Regions from separate parts of the Brevibacillus brevis NBRC 100599 genome, predicted to be linked through region 3. Evidence: riboswitches for the same ligand, from Rfam matches in the RefSeq annotation. Region 3 holds a riboswitch; each other region holds the start of a gene.
The links. Region 3 has a riboswitch for S-adenosylmethionine ahead of BBR47_RS24450 (2,3-diketo-5-methylthiopentyl-1-phosphate enolase). Riboswitches for the same ligand answer to the same signal wherever they lie in the genome.

Region 1: another riboswitch for S-adenosylmethionine. It lies ahead of BBR47_RS25580 (sugar ABC transporter substrate-binding protein); the one in region 3 lies ahead of BBR47_RS24450 (2,3-diketo-5-methylthiopentyl-1-phosphate enolase).
Region 2: another riboswitch for S-adenosylmethionine. It lies ahead of BBR47_RS18825 (homoserine dehydrogenase); the one in region 3 lies ahead of BBR47_RS24450 (2,3-diketo-5-methylthiopentyl-1-phosphate enolase).

Annotation. Positions count from the first base shown of each region.
Region 1 is NC_012491.1:5,379,504-5,384,039, forward strand. It holds gene BBR47_RS25575 (sugar ABC transporter ATP-binding protein) at 1-569, opposite strand, end outside; gene BBR47_RS25580 (sugar ABC transporter substrate-binding protein) at 663-1,685, opposite strand; SAM riboswitch class I at 2,069-2,188, opposite strand; gene BBR47_RS25585 (ATP-binding protein) at 2,391-3,644, shown strand; gene BBR47_RS25590 (DUF421 domain-containing protein) at 3,691-4,410, opposite strand; gene BBR47_RS25595 (hypothetical protein) at 4,501-4,536, opposite strand, start outside.
Region 2 is NC_012491.1:3,933,806-3,938,341, forward strand. It holds gene BBR47_RS18820 (CapA family protein) at 1-449, shown strand, start outside; gene BBR47_RS18825 (homoserine dehydrogenase) at 512-1,777, opposite strand; SAM riboswitch class I at 1,864-1,977, opposite strand; SAM riboswitch class I at 2,043-2,149, opposite strand; gene BBR47_RS31830 (hypothetical protein) at 2,244-2,378, opposite strand; cobalamin riboswitch at 2,539-2,745, opposite strand; gene BBR47_RS18830 (DinB family protein) at 2,779-3,294, opposite strand; gene BBR47_RS18835 (cyclase family protein) at 3,312-3,953, opposite strand; gene BBR47_RS18840 (Gfo/Idh/MocA family protein) at 3,975-4,536, opposite strand, start outside.
Region 3 is NC_012491.1:5,139,079-5,143,614, forward strand. It holds gene BBR47_RS24440 (anti-sigma factor) at 1-1,125, opposite strand, end outside; gene BBR47_RS24445 (sigma-70 family RNA polymerase sigma factor) at 1,125-1,643, opposite strand; SAM riboswitch class I at 1,774-1,950, shown strand; gene BBR47_RS24450 (2,3-diketo-5-methylthiopentyl-1-phosphate enolase) at 2,036-3,250, shown strand; gene BBR47_RS24455 (2-hydroxy-3-keto-5-methylthiopentenyl-1-phosphate phosphatase) at 3,247-3,915, shown strand; gene BBR47_RS24460 (methylthioribulose 1-phosphate dehydratase) at 3,919-4,536, shown strand, end outside.

The DNA.
Region 1 (4,536 bases), 240 kb from region 3:
TTCAACTGCGCAATGATTTGAAACAGCCGTTCGCTCTCCTTCGTGCTCAACGGCGCTGTCGGTTCATCGAAAATGACGTATTTTGCCTTTTGAACGGTCGCCCGTGCAATCAAAATCAATTGCTTTTCCGACAGCGTACATTCTTCGACGAGCATCCTCACTGGAATGGAAAAGCCGAAGTTTTTTAAAATCTGCTCCGTTTCGTTGTACAAGCTCTGCCAGTTGATCAGCCCCTTGGTTTTCGCCTGGACGAGCTGGTCCGCCAGTATGTTTTCGGCGACACTCAAATTCGGGATCAGGGCGGTGTCCACTTCCTGATATACACATTGAATGCCCTGTGCTTTGGCGTCCTGCGGAGATTGAATCGACACGGCCTGTCCATCGATGGTGATCGTACCGCCATCTGCCTGATACGCTCCCGTGAGGATTTTCATCAGGGTACTCTTTCCCGCACCATTCGCTCCGAGCAGTGCGTGAACCTCTCCTGCGCGCACCTCAAAATCGACGGATCGCAGGGCAGGAACCCCAGAAAACTGCTTCGCCATCCCTTTCATCTGCAATGTGGACATGTTTCACACCTCCTGTTAACCTGCGTGTTCCCACCTCTATAAGGAAAAATCCCGTTGGCGGATACAGCTCAACGGGAAAAGCCAATTTGGTTCTTACTTGCCCCACTCTTGTACGTATTGGGACAGGTCGCCCATCGTTACTTTTTTATCCTTCGGCAGGTCTTCTTGTTTCACCAGCACTGGGTTTAGCTTCACGTTGTCTGGCACTTGCTCGCCTTTGATCTTTTGGAACACGGTTTGGGCATGGATGCGTCCGATATTGGATGGGTCTACCGCTGCCGTCGCTGCCCACGGAGAGTTTTCCGCCTGGATCATTTGCAAATCCTCATCGCTTAAATCGATGGAGTATACTTTGATTTCCGTACGTCCTGCTTGTTGGATGGCACGTGTCGCCCCTTTGGCAAATTCATCCCAAGCCGCCCATACTGCTGTGATGTCGCCTTTATTCGGATACTTTTTCAAGATCGCTTCCATCTGCGTTTGTGTATCGAGAGCCGTATTGTTGGTAGCAGAACCGAATGCCGCAATTTCTTTCAAGTCCGGGTATTTCTTCTGGAAAGCTTCGTACGTCACTTGGCGTTTTTCCATTGGCGCAAAGCCAGCTACCCAAACTTTTACGATGTTGCCTTTGCCGTTTGTATCTGCCGCCAGCTTTTCCAAGCTCAGCTCTGCCAACTTGTTGTCATCCTGCGCCACAACTGGCACACCCGGAATGTTGATGTCTGTATCAAACAGGACAACCGGAATTTTTTTATCCACGGCCTTTTGCGTGCCCTGCTGCAACGCTTCTGCCGTACCATGATCGATCAGAATGCCATCAAACCTTTGGTTCACAGCCGCATCGAGGTTGGACGCCATTTTTGCCAGATCAGTATCTGCGTTGAATACGGTCAACTCGCCCCCGTTTTTCTCCACCTCTTTCTTCACGCCATTGATATATTGAGCGGAGAACGTCCCTACGTTTTGGCGCATGATCAGTGCGATTCTCTTTGCCTTCTCTCCCGAAGCACCGCCGTTTGTACTGCCTGTTCCCGTTGTTGCCCCGCTGCCGCATGCCGTCACGAGAACAGAAGCTGCCAAAACAAGTGATGTGATCAGACCGAGTTTCTTTTTCATTTTGATGTTCCCCCTTTTTTCTTTTTAAAACAGATAACAATGATGAAATTTTTTTGTTTCCCCTCAATCAATTGAAGCTTCTTTTGACTTCACTTTCAAAAAGGAATAAAACTTCGTAGAAGAAGCGCATTTCCAGTCCAAGCGCCTCTGGAGCCCATCTCAGCTTCGGAATAAATGGCGGGGAATTTCAGCTTCACTTATGAAATCCTTCCTGAACCTTCTGCGTTTGAAGCTCTCCCGCCATTTCTTCCGAAGCGGACAGTCTTCACTCACAGCGGGGCGGAGGCCGAAGCGTAGACTGGAAATGCGCTTCTTCCCCACGACAGCTACGCAAAAAATCCTCTTTCACAGAGAAAGAGGACAAAAATCGACAAGATTCTCGCCTCTTATCTGTCAGGTATTCTACCTGTTGGAGTTAGCACCTTGGCTCGAAAGAACGCATTCTCTCGTGCTAGGTTGCCGGGCTTCATAGGGCCATTCCCTCAGCCTTCTCTTGATAAGAGTAGTTTCTATTTTCAAAACGTTTGTATAAGTATATACAGAATATAATCTGGCAATTACCTATCTGTCAACTAGGTTTACCGAAAGAATTTTCTTGATAAATATTCCAGTTTCTTCTGTAACATCAAGAGGGATTTTGTTGTGTCTTGTCGAATTATCGTAGATTGATACAAGCCTAGCAAATATTTGCGATGGGGATGCTACATGAGTCTATTAAAAGAAGTTATTCTTCAATGGTTTTTCGCCATTATCCCGTTTGTGTTTTTCAACATTTATTACCGTGACAAAATGAGGAACTACAGCCGTTCCTTTATTGCCATCACCAGCTCAGCCTGCATGTTTCTCGCGATGACCTTCGCCCCGAGTGTCACGAATGGCATGTTTTTTGATATCCGACATGTCATCATATTTTTCGGACTAGTTTATGGCGGAGTCGAGATTGCCCTGCTCCTTCTGATTGAAGCCTTGGTTTATCGGCACTACCTTGGTGGCGAAGGAACATGGGTTGCCTTGCTGATCCTTACAGTCAATTTTGTCTTGTCACTCTTTTTGTATCGACACTACAAAGCCAGTTATCGGAAAACACTGTATCTTTTTATGACGAGTGCGATTTTTTCTACGGTTGCTTTAGGGACTACTTATTACTTTTTTCCCACGTATGTAACTCAACACCTCGTTTACTACACCATAGCGATCCCTATTCAAAACTTTTTCGGCCTCTGGTTATTAATGTCGCTTTTCAGCAAATGCGTTTCGGATAAGGAGCTGTTTATCCGCCACGCGCAAAACGAAAAAATCCAGACGATGAGCCATGTTGCTGCATCGCTTGCACACGAGGTTCGCAATCCGCTGACAGCAGTCAAAGGCTTTTTGAAATTAATACAGGAATGTCCGGAAAATTTGGTAAAAGTCGATCAATACATTCGCATAAGTCTTGATGAAGTACAACGCACAGAAGCCATTTTGACCGAGTACCTTGCCATTTCCAAGCCGCTCAAGGAACGACATGAGATCATTAATCTTAGCGAGCATTTGCATGCCATCCGCGAGGTGATGCTCCCCTTTGCCAATATGCATAACGTGGAGCTTACGCTGCAAGATTTTGAGAGACCTGTGACGATCAAGGCCAATCCAGACGAGTTCAAGCAAGTGTTGGTGAATTTCATCAAAAATGCTATCGAGGCGTGCTCGGATATTTCGGACGGAAAAGTCTCCCTGGACTTGCTCATCGAGCGAAACAAAGCCCTGTTGGTCATCAAGGATAACGGCGTCGGCATGGATGCAGGACAGATTAGCCGTCTCGGAACGATTTACTTTTCTACGAAAACAACTGGGACCGGCCTTGGATTGACGTATTCCTATCATGTCATTCATGCGATTGGCGGAACCGTCAATGTATCAAGTAAACCACGAGTAGGAACCAAGTTCACCATTATGCTCCCGTATAAGGCACAGTGACTTCATGCAATCTTGCAGAGGGACTGTGCCTTTTTCCATTCGATTGCTAATGATGCAACGGGGGTACTTGTGGTTCTTTTTTGTTTTTCAAGGAAAACTGCAATTCATTTTGGCGATTGATCGTCGCGAGAAAGACTTGTTCGGACGCGATCCCCTTTTTCTTTAATTCGTGCAAAAGCCATTGCTCATCGCGTTTCCGGTATGACAGCACATCTGGATATATCTTGCCTTCCACAATGACCGGCAGCGACATTCCCGCTGAAGAAGTATTGATGCCCAAATCTTGTTTCGTTACGACCTGCTGTTCTACTTTTTTGAGCACAGTCAACCGACCGTTTGCCTCGATAATAGCCAAATCAATCTCTGCCAGGTCAAAAATATCTTTTTCGCGAAGCATATGGAGGACATTATCGAGCGAGTAGCGGATTTTTTTCAAGTTTTTGAAGTGAAAAGCCCCGTTGTGGAAAATGACGGTCGGTTCAAATGTAACCATTCTGCCAAACCAGCGAAAGACAATGGACAAGTGCGATACGACCCGTTGCAAGATCCCCAATGTCACAATCGCTACTGCAATTGAAATATGCCGGACATCTGGCTCTGCAATGTCAGCTCCTGCCACTGAGCCCAAAGTAATAATGATGATAAAGTCAAAAACAGGTAGCTCCCCAATCGAGCGCTTGCCCATGAATAAGGTGATGATCAGTAATAAAGGAATAATCGTACATACGCGCCCGATGACGATCATGGTTTCTCCGAATCCTTCCACGTTTGTCCCTCCCCTCACGCTTTACTATGCAAATTCTGGGAAGGCATTATGCAAAACAAAACACCAGGAGTCTCCCCCTGGTGTCTCTCATTATTGGAGTGGCAGCCATTCTCCCGTAATGGCATC
Region 2 (4,536 bases), 1.2 Mb from region 3:
ATGCGAACAGCCAAGCGGATCTCGTGGTGGTGATTGCACACTGGGGCAAAGAACGCTCCGATTATCCTGTCGATCATCAAAAGGAGCTGTCTCGTGCCTACATCGATGCTGGTGCAGATTTGATTGTCGGCGGTCATCCCCACGTACTGCAAGGCTTTGAACGTTACAACGACAAATGGATTGCGTACAGTCTTGGCAATTTCATTTTCACACGTGCAAACGAACCCAAGACTTGGGAAACGATGGTCCTACAAGCAAACTGCTCCAAAAGTGGTGATTGTGAGCTAACGATGCTTCCATTTCATGCAGAATTAGGACAAGCTGTACCCATGAATGAAAGCAACGGCGCTGCCCTGTTAAAACGCATTGAATCCATTTCTGAGCAAGTCGACATACAAAGTGACGGACGTGTGCAGCCACATGCAAAGGCGGTGGAGACTGCCCCCTGATAAAAGAAGCCGTATTTCCAGATTCCTAGAAATACGGCTTTTCTTCTTATGATTCCTCTTACTTACGCAGATTCAAGAATAGGGAAGCAGCGCACTTCTAAGCCAAAATCATTTTTCAATAAGGACACTTGCTGTTCACTGATTCCCGTCACGATCAACCCTGCGCGCAAGACGCCTCCCAAATCGAATTGGACTTTTAGTTTATGCACGTTCACCCCGGCCTGCTGAAGGAAATACAAGACCCGATCTGGCGTCGCAGTATGACATGAGCCCTCCAGATAACATAGGACGTGTTCTGTCGAGTCCAACGTGCCTCCAGCTTTGTCAGCCGTTTTTTCTTTCCAGGTAGGATGCGGTGTGAATGGCTGTGTCAATAAATAGGCCAAATCTTCCACGACTGCACTTGCTGTAGGGAGCTCTCCTGCCCCTCTTCCTGTAAACAACAAGTCTCCCACGATGTTGCCGGATAGCTGGACAGCATTAAACGCATCGTGGATTTGCGCCAACGGATGGCTCAGCGGAAGCATGGTTGGTTCAACAGATAGGCGAATGCCTTTTTCGGCTTGATAAGCCTGCGCGATCAGCTTGATCCGGTACCCTAAGTCGCTTGCAATCCGAATGTGGCCTGCTGACAAATCTGCAATTCCTTTGCGAACAACATCCGCTAAAGGCAGCGATTCTCCATAAACAAGCTGTGCCAGGATATACAATTTATACATAGCATCAAAGCCTTCTACATCCGAACGAGGGTCTGCTTCCGCATAGCCCAGCTCCTGTGCTTGCTTGAGCACCTCCTGGTAGGAGAGCTGCTCTGCTTCCATTTTCGTCAAAATGAAGTTCGTTGTTCCGTTGAGAATACCACGAACGCCTTGGATATCGTTCGTACGTAGGAACTGCCGGAGCACACTCAAGATCGGGATACCCCCAGCCACACTCGCTTCATAGGCAAGATGCACTTGATGCTGATTTGCCAAATCGACTAGCTCTGTTCCTTTTTTCGCCAGGAGCTCTTTGTTGGCGGTTACCACATGGCAGCCCTTTTCGATCAAAGCACGTACGTAGTCATAGGTAGGTTCTACACCGCCCATGACCTCCACCACGATATCCACATCGCTTCTCAATACATCCTCAAAATCTGTCGTCAGTAAAGCCGGGTCGACATGAACCGCCCGCTCTTTTTCCGAGTCACGCACCAATGCCTTGACGATCTCAATTCGTTTTCCCAGACGAGAAGCCAGCTTCTCCTGTTGTGAACGGATCGTTTTGATTACGCCCCCACCCACTGTCCCCAATCCCAATAATCCCACGCGTACCACTTCTGCACTCATCCTGACCACCCCATACCCCGAATTTTAGATAAAAAGAAAAGCCATCTTCGATAAGAAGAAGGCTTGATAGCAGCTAATGCTCCCCCTCCTTATCTCCCAGGACACGTAAATGTCCTGCAGGAATTGGCACCTTGTCACAAAATATACGTGACGGTTGCCGGGCTTCATCGGGCCAGTCCCTCCACCTCTCTGGATAAAGAAAATATGAAATTAAAAAAACCTTCTTCGCTAAGAAGAAGGTTCATCTACTAATAGAGTAACCCGCTTCTTATCTTTCGAGACGAAACGTCTCGCAGGAATTGGCACCTTGTTGCAATATGCAACGGTTGCCGGGCTTCATCGGGCCAGACCCTCCACCTCTCTGGATAAGAACCATTTATGCTGTTAGGCTTTATTCTAAGAAATTCCAAGGCAAGCGTCAACAAAATTCTTTCTTTTCTGATTGCAAGCTGATTTGGCAAGGATTTCAGTTGTGGGTGAACAGGCTTTCTACCTCTTCCATACTGCAGCAAGCACAATGAAACACGCCCTCCTGGCATTCCTCAGGCTGCTCTTTTTCCTCAACATATCCGCACCATTGGCAAATAAAAAGTTGTATCATTGCTCGCCCTCCTCTTCTATTATTCTGCCCAAAATAAAAAGAGCATTTTCCGTTCGACCGTGACGATCGTTAGAAAATGCCAGAAAAGGAGGGGCATACTTGTCCACTCGCTGTTTTTTTCGCAAGCCATCTCTAACACCTCCCTATCTCCCGTAGGTCTATCAGTGTTGTCGAAACAGGCAGGTCTCCTGACTATGGGTTCATCGCCTAGCGTCGCCTTCCCCGTCTATTTTGATAGACCAGTGGCTTTTTGGACGCTGACTCCCCTCTTACAGTGGCGGGACCGTGTCGGATTTGCACCGAGCTTCCCTATTATCCTTGTGGCGAGTTGGTTACGCTCTAAGGAACCTGTTTCCACCTATGAAATTGTCTATTTTCACTGCTACCTTCAGATTTTACCTTACCCCAAATACCGCTCTTTCAAAATGCGAGTGTGATGAGCTTCATGTCCAACAATCACATAGGCCAATGTCCTTGCAGATAGCTTGTTTCCGTTGGCAAGTCCTGTACGCAACCACGCTTCTGGAGAGATTCCTCGCACCAAAGCGATGGTGGAAGCACGGACAGCCTTATACTCTTCCAGTAAATCAGACAGGTCTCTTAGCTGAAAACACCCGTGTTCAACAAAAGCATTCTCATCAAAACCGACGAGGGGTGTCTGATCTCCTCTCGCGATTCTCAGCAAGCGATAGCTCATGATGCGTTCTGCATCGATGAGATGACCCAACACCTCTTTAACCGTCCATTTGCCTGGCGCATACCGATAATCAATTTGCTCGGGGGCAAGGGACGAAAATAATGCGACGATCCTCTCTCCTTGCTGCGTGAGGATCGTTTGGAGCTCCCCCTCCGGTACAAGACCCATGTAATAGTCAAAATAAGCAGCGTATTCATCGCGCTCTGGTCGTCTGAGCATATGTTTCCCACTCCTCGTCATTCAGTTTCAATAGACAAGTTACTATGTAAACCTTCAAACAATAGGACCCTTGCCGGGGCTGCATCCGTGCCGACCAGCTTGAGTGGTGCAGCTACCAGAAAATACTCGCCTGGCGGGACCTCTGCTAGCCGCAAGCCTTCCACGACAATGACTCCCGCTGCAAACAATTTTTTATGGGTGGGGTGACCTTCCTGGCTGCGTTCGATTCCAAGTGCATCGGTACCAATGCCACGCACCCCTAGCTCACTTACATATTCCGCACCCTCTTCAGACAGAAAGATAAATTCAAAGGAGAACGCCTCTTCAAAAGAGTTTTTCGTTTTAAACAGGACAAAATCTCCTCGCTCAAGATCGAAGCTCTCCAAGTCAGCGCGAGTGATCCTGTCCTCGACCGCTGTGAGATCAAGAACTTTACACTTGCCCACTAGCTTCTCCAAGGAAATACTCTCAAATGTATCACCAGCATTCACCATATGCAGGGGAGCATCCACATGGGTACCTGTGTGGAGGTCCATGTCGATTCTCGATTCTGTTACATAACCGTTGGTAGCGGTACGTATTTTCGGCTGCTTTTCCGGCTTGTTTTTATACACCGTCATTCCTTCGTACACGATGGCGGTTACATCATACATTTTCATCCCAAACGCCCTCCCTTTTGCCTACTGGTTTTTTCGATCCGCTGGAAAAACAATCCCCATCTGCCTTCTCGCTTCATCCATGACCTGCATGGCCATTTTGGAAACTTCATGCGAATTCGTTGCAGATTGTCTGGCCCCGATCTTCGCCAAGTGTAGAAATTCTCTTATTTCATAATGCATGGTCTTCGGGGTCTGCGGCCTTGCTACTTGCTCGATTCGTCCGTCCCTGTAGCGAATGTCCACTTCTTTGAGATGGTTGATTCGATCGATCACCATCGTAGCGTCCTCCCCTTGAATTTCTGCTGGCTGATAGGAGGTCGTAATTTTCGAGAAGCTAATGATGGCATCCATCTCTCGATACTTCAACAACATACTGCCTTCTCCGTCCACTCCAGAATCAAGCACGATTCCTTCTGCTTTGATCACGTCTGGTCTGCCAAAAAGGATGAGTAACGGATAAAGACAATAAATACCGATGTCCATCAAGGCTCCGTTTGAAAAAGCAGGATCAAAAGCACGTAAAACCTTCCCTTCGCGGTAGGCGTCATAGCGGGAAGAATATTGGCAATTGCTAGCAATAAAA
Region 3 (4,536 bases):
GTCTACCTTGCCTAAAAACGCTGCTGTTATCGACTTTTCTGCCTTGAGCTTCAGCAGTTCTTTCGTAGGTCCGGTGAGGACGGCTCCGTAGATGCGAACCCCGTATTTCTGTATGTGACTGTATCGCTCTGCAATCTGTAGATCTCTGCCAGGGAGTAAGGATCTTCCGATATCACGAGCCAGTTCCTCTTGCTCTGACAAATAACTCATCTCCTCCAGATAGTTTGCGATTACTCTGTCCCCATCCCCTTTTTTATATACACCACCGTAATCCATTTCTCGCTGGGCAAATCCCCACACTTCCCCGGAACCAAAAAGCACATCTCCGCTTTCAGCTTGCTTGAGCTCTACCCCTGTATCTATTGCAAGCCAGACTGTATCTTGACCTGAAGAGGTAACATGGCGGGTAACCAGCTTATAATACTCCTCGTACGTCAGAAAGTGGTCAAAAGATATCGCAAGCTGCGAAACCGTTCCTTCGGGCAGCTTCTCCATTGTCGTCCAGGCAGCTGAGGTGAGAGACATGGTATCCTCCGTTTCCTCCTCTGCCGGATAACGGAAAAACAACTTTTGCTCCCTGACCCCGTTCGTCCATTGCGGCTTGGCATTCACATTCCACAGCACATTCGTACTCTCAAAACGACCCGCATTCTTTTCCTCTCCCCCAACCCGCTCGCTTAGTTCCATGCTGATGTTTCCGTACAGCAATCCGACCTGTGAACCACTCCCCCCCACTCTCACACCTGGCTGAGTAAAATTGACCATCGACTTCGCAACGCGGAACAGGTCTTCATGCATCAGCGACCCAACCCAGCCATTCAAAATCAGCAGCACAACTCCCGCCAGAAAGGGAAGCCCTATGGTGAATCCTGCGTTGGACAACCGATTTTTCCATTTCCCCCGGCGAACAATGGCACGCTGTTTTTCAGCTGACAGTGTTTCAGACTGTTTGGTTTTCTCGTTGTCCTCTTCTGTTTCTTCCCCCAACAAAAGCCTTTCCAATCGCTGTGCGTACTCTTCGTCAGCGGCTATTTCTTCCTCGAATTGTTTCGAATCCTCTGCCGTCATTTCTCCACGCAAATAAGCAAGCAACCTTTGCTCGCGTTGATTCTTCTCCGTGTTCATCACTTGCTTTCCTCCCTCCACAACTGCCGCATCTTTTGTCGTCCCCGAAACAAGGAGCGCTTGACGTCTGCCAGCTCGATTCCGAGTACCTCTGCCATTTCCGCGTAGGAAAACTGCATGGCGGACAATAAAATGACCTGTCTCTGCTTTTCCGGAAGTTTCTCCAAATAGTCGTAGGCCACTTCCCATAGCTCCTGATTCACGACATGCTCTGCCGGATCAACCGCCAAATGATCAGGTCGCTCTGGCAAGGCTTCTACAAACACAAATCGTTGTTTCGTCTTCTTGCGATAACCATCCACGAAAGCGTGATAGGCCACCTTGAACAGCCAGGGCCGTACTTTTTCCCCATGGTAGTCGTCCAAGGAAGAGAAGGCGCGACAAAAGGTTTCCTGTGTCAAATCCTCTGCCAGCCTCTCATCTCGTGTCAGCCGGAAAAGATAGCGGTAAATATCGTTTACATGCAGCTGGTACACATCCTCCAGACCTACTTTCCCAAGCCGTTCACACCCTTTCACCCCTTACCACGAAGGAATTGTAAAAAAGTTTCATCTTCGTCTCATTTTTCTAATAATCTCCTGCACATTCTCTGCAAAAACAAGGATTGACTCCTGACAATGAACGTCATATCATGGGGGAAACGAATAACTCTTATCGCGAGCTGGCTGAGGGACTGGCCCTATGATGCCCGGCAACCGGCGCTATACCATGAATCGTACGCTCATCATGCGTACCTTGGATAGCGAAACGGTGCTAATTCCAACGGATAAGAGTCGAGATCGAGCAATTTTGGCTCGTTTCGGCTACTGACCCGAGAGATGAGAGGAGACGAGACGCTTTCATAGTCGACAACCGCCTCCCCGCTCAATGGGGAGGCTTTTTTATTAATTCAAGGAGGATTTGACGTACCATGAGTGAACAACGTATCCTCGTCACCTATCTCACACAAGCAAAAGACTTGAACAAAAAAGCGCAAGCCATTGCTGTTGGCATGACAGTCGGTTCCTGGACGGACCTGCCGCTTGCCAAGCAAGCTATGCTAGCGCCATATCTCGGTGAAGCTGTGAGCGCGACACCGATTGCGACACTGGAAAACGGAGAAACACGCGGTCTGATTACCGTTAGCTATCCGACTCGCAATTTTACAGCGGACATTCCTTCCTTGTTAACCGGAATATTCGGCAAACTGTCGATGGACGGCAAAATCAAGCTCGTCGACATTGTTTTCCCTGAATCATTCCTCCAGGCTTTCCCTGGACCGAAGTTCGGCATTGATGGTCTGCGCGAACGTTTAGGTGCACATAACCGCCCGCTCTTGATGAGCATTTTCAAATCGTGTCTAGGTCTTCCTTTCGACGATCTGAAGACGCAATTCCGAGCACAAGCCTTGGGCGGAGTCGATCTCGTGAAAGATGACGAAATCTTCTTTGCAGATGACCGTGCTCCTTTTATCGAACGGATCAAAGCGTTCAAGCAGATCGCACAGGAGACCGAAGCCGAAACTGGCAAGCCCGTCCTCTATGCAGCCAACCTGACTGGACCTGTGCATGAGCTGAACGAAAAAGCGAAGCGTGCAGTAGAGGCGGGGGCTGATTGCCTCTTATTCAACGTGCTGGCCTTTGGCTTCGATGCCCTGCACCGTTTGGCAGCCGATCCTGACGTACACGTACCAATCATGGCGCATCCAGCATTGGCAGGCGCATACTATCCATCACCTGACTACGGCATCGCCACCCCGCTCCTACTCGGTACGTTGATGCGTGTAGCTGGGGCGGATTTGGTGCTTTTCCCATCCCCATATGGCAATGTGGCTCTGGACAAAACAGAAGCGTTGCAGCTCGCGAAGCATTTGACAGATCCATTGAATGGTGTACGCCGTTCCTTCCCGGTTCCGTCTGCCGGCATTCATCCGGGGCTGGTTCCACAGCTTTATCAAGACTTCGGACTCGATCAAATCGTCAATGCAGGAGGCGGAATCCACGGTCATCCCGGTGGAGCAACCGCAGGAGCAAAAGCTTTCGTTGCCGCGATTGAGGCAGTCACCGCAGGCCGAACATTGGAAGAAGCCTCCTCAGAATCACAAGAACTGGCGATCGCCCTGGAAAAGTGGGGTGGCGCACGATGAGTAAGAAGCTCGTCCTGTTCTGCGATTTCGACGGTACGATTACCGAAAAAGACAACATTGTAGCGATTGTCCGCAAGTTCGCTCCCCCTGAGTGGGAAGCCTTGACGGAGCAAATCCTTTCGCAAAAAATAAGCGTTCAGGAAGGAGTTGGCAAGCTGTTTCAACTCTTGCCCTCCTCCTTGCGCCAGGACATTATTGATTTTATTGTCCATGAAGCGACCATTCGCCCAGGATTTGCTGAATTTGTGAGCTATTGCCGCGAAGAAGGCATCGAGCTGTTGATCACGAGTGGCGGCATCGACTTTTTCCTGGAGCCTATCCTGGCACCCTTCGATCTTGCCGATGTACCGATCTACTGCAATGGCAGTGATTTCAGCGGAGAGCGCATCACCATTACGTGGCCAAACGCTTGCGATGAACATTGCACGAACGGCTGCGGCATGTGCAAGACGACCATCATCCGCCGTTACGATCCAGCAACCCATTTCCGCATCGTCATCGGCGACTCCATCACTGATTTGGCTGGTGCCAAGATCGCTGATTATGTGATTGCTCGTTCCTTCCTCGCTGACAAGGCGGAAGAGCTGCAATTGCCGCATAGCACGTTTGCCACATTCCACGATGTGATTCGCATTTTACAGCAAGTCCAACAGGAGGTCGTCTAATTCATGACTGCAACACTCGAACAACGTCTGGATGCCTTTCGCCGTCTGGATGACGCCAAGCTGACATTTGCCCGCCGGGACTGGTTTCCCGGCACCAGTGGCAATCTCTCTATTAAAATACAAAGCGATCCCTTGCAATTTGCTGTAACAGCAAGCGGCAAAGACAAAACCAAGCTGTCCCCCGAAGATTATCTGGTGGTAGATCAAGACTCGCATCCAGTGGATGATACTGCTCTCAAGCCTTCCGCGGAAACGCTCATCCACGCCGTCGTCTACAAAACGTTCCCGAAGGCAGGGGCTTGCTTCCACGTCCATACGGTCTGGAATAATCTCATTTCCGAGCTGTACTTTGGACAACGCGCCTTTTCCATCCAAGGACAAGAGCTGATCAAGGGACTCGGAATCTGGGAAGAAAACGCGCGCATTACTGTTCCGATTGTTGAGAACTTTGCCGATATTCCGACCTTGGCTGCCGCCATTGAAAAAGTGATGACACCAGAAGTTCCCGGCGTACTCATTCGTAACCACGGTATCTACACGTGGGGCGGCAATGACTTCGAGGCCAAGCGCCATCTGGAAGCTTTTGAATTCCTATTCGAGTATCACGCCCGCTGGCTGCAA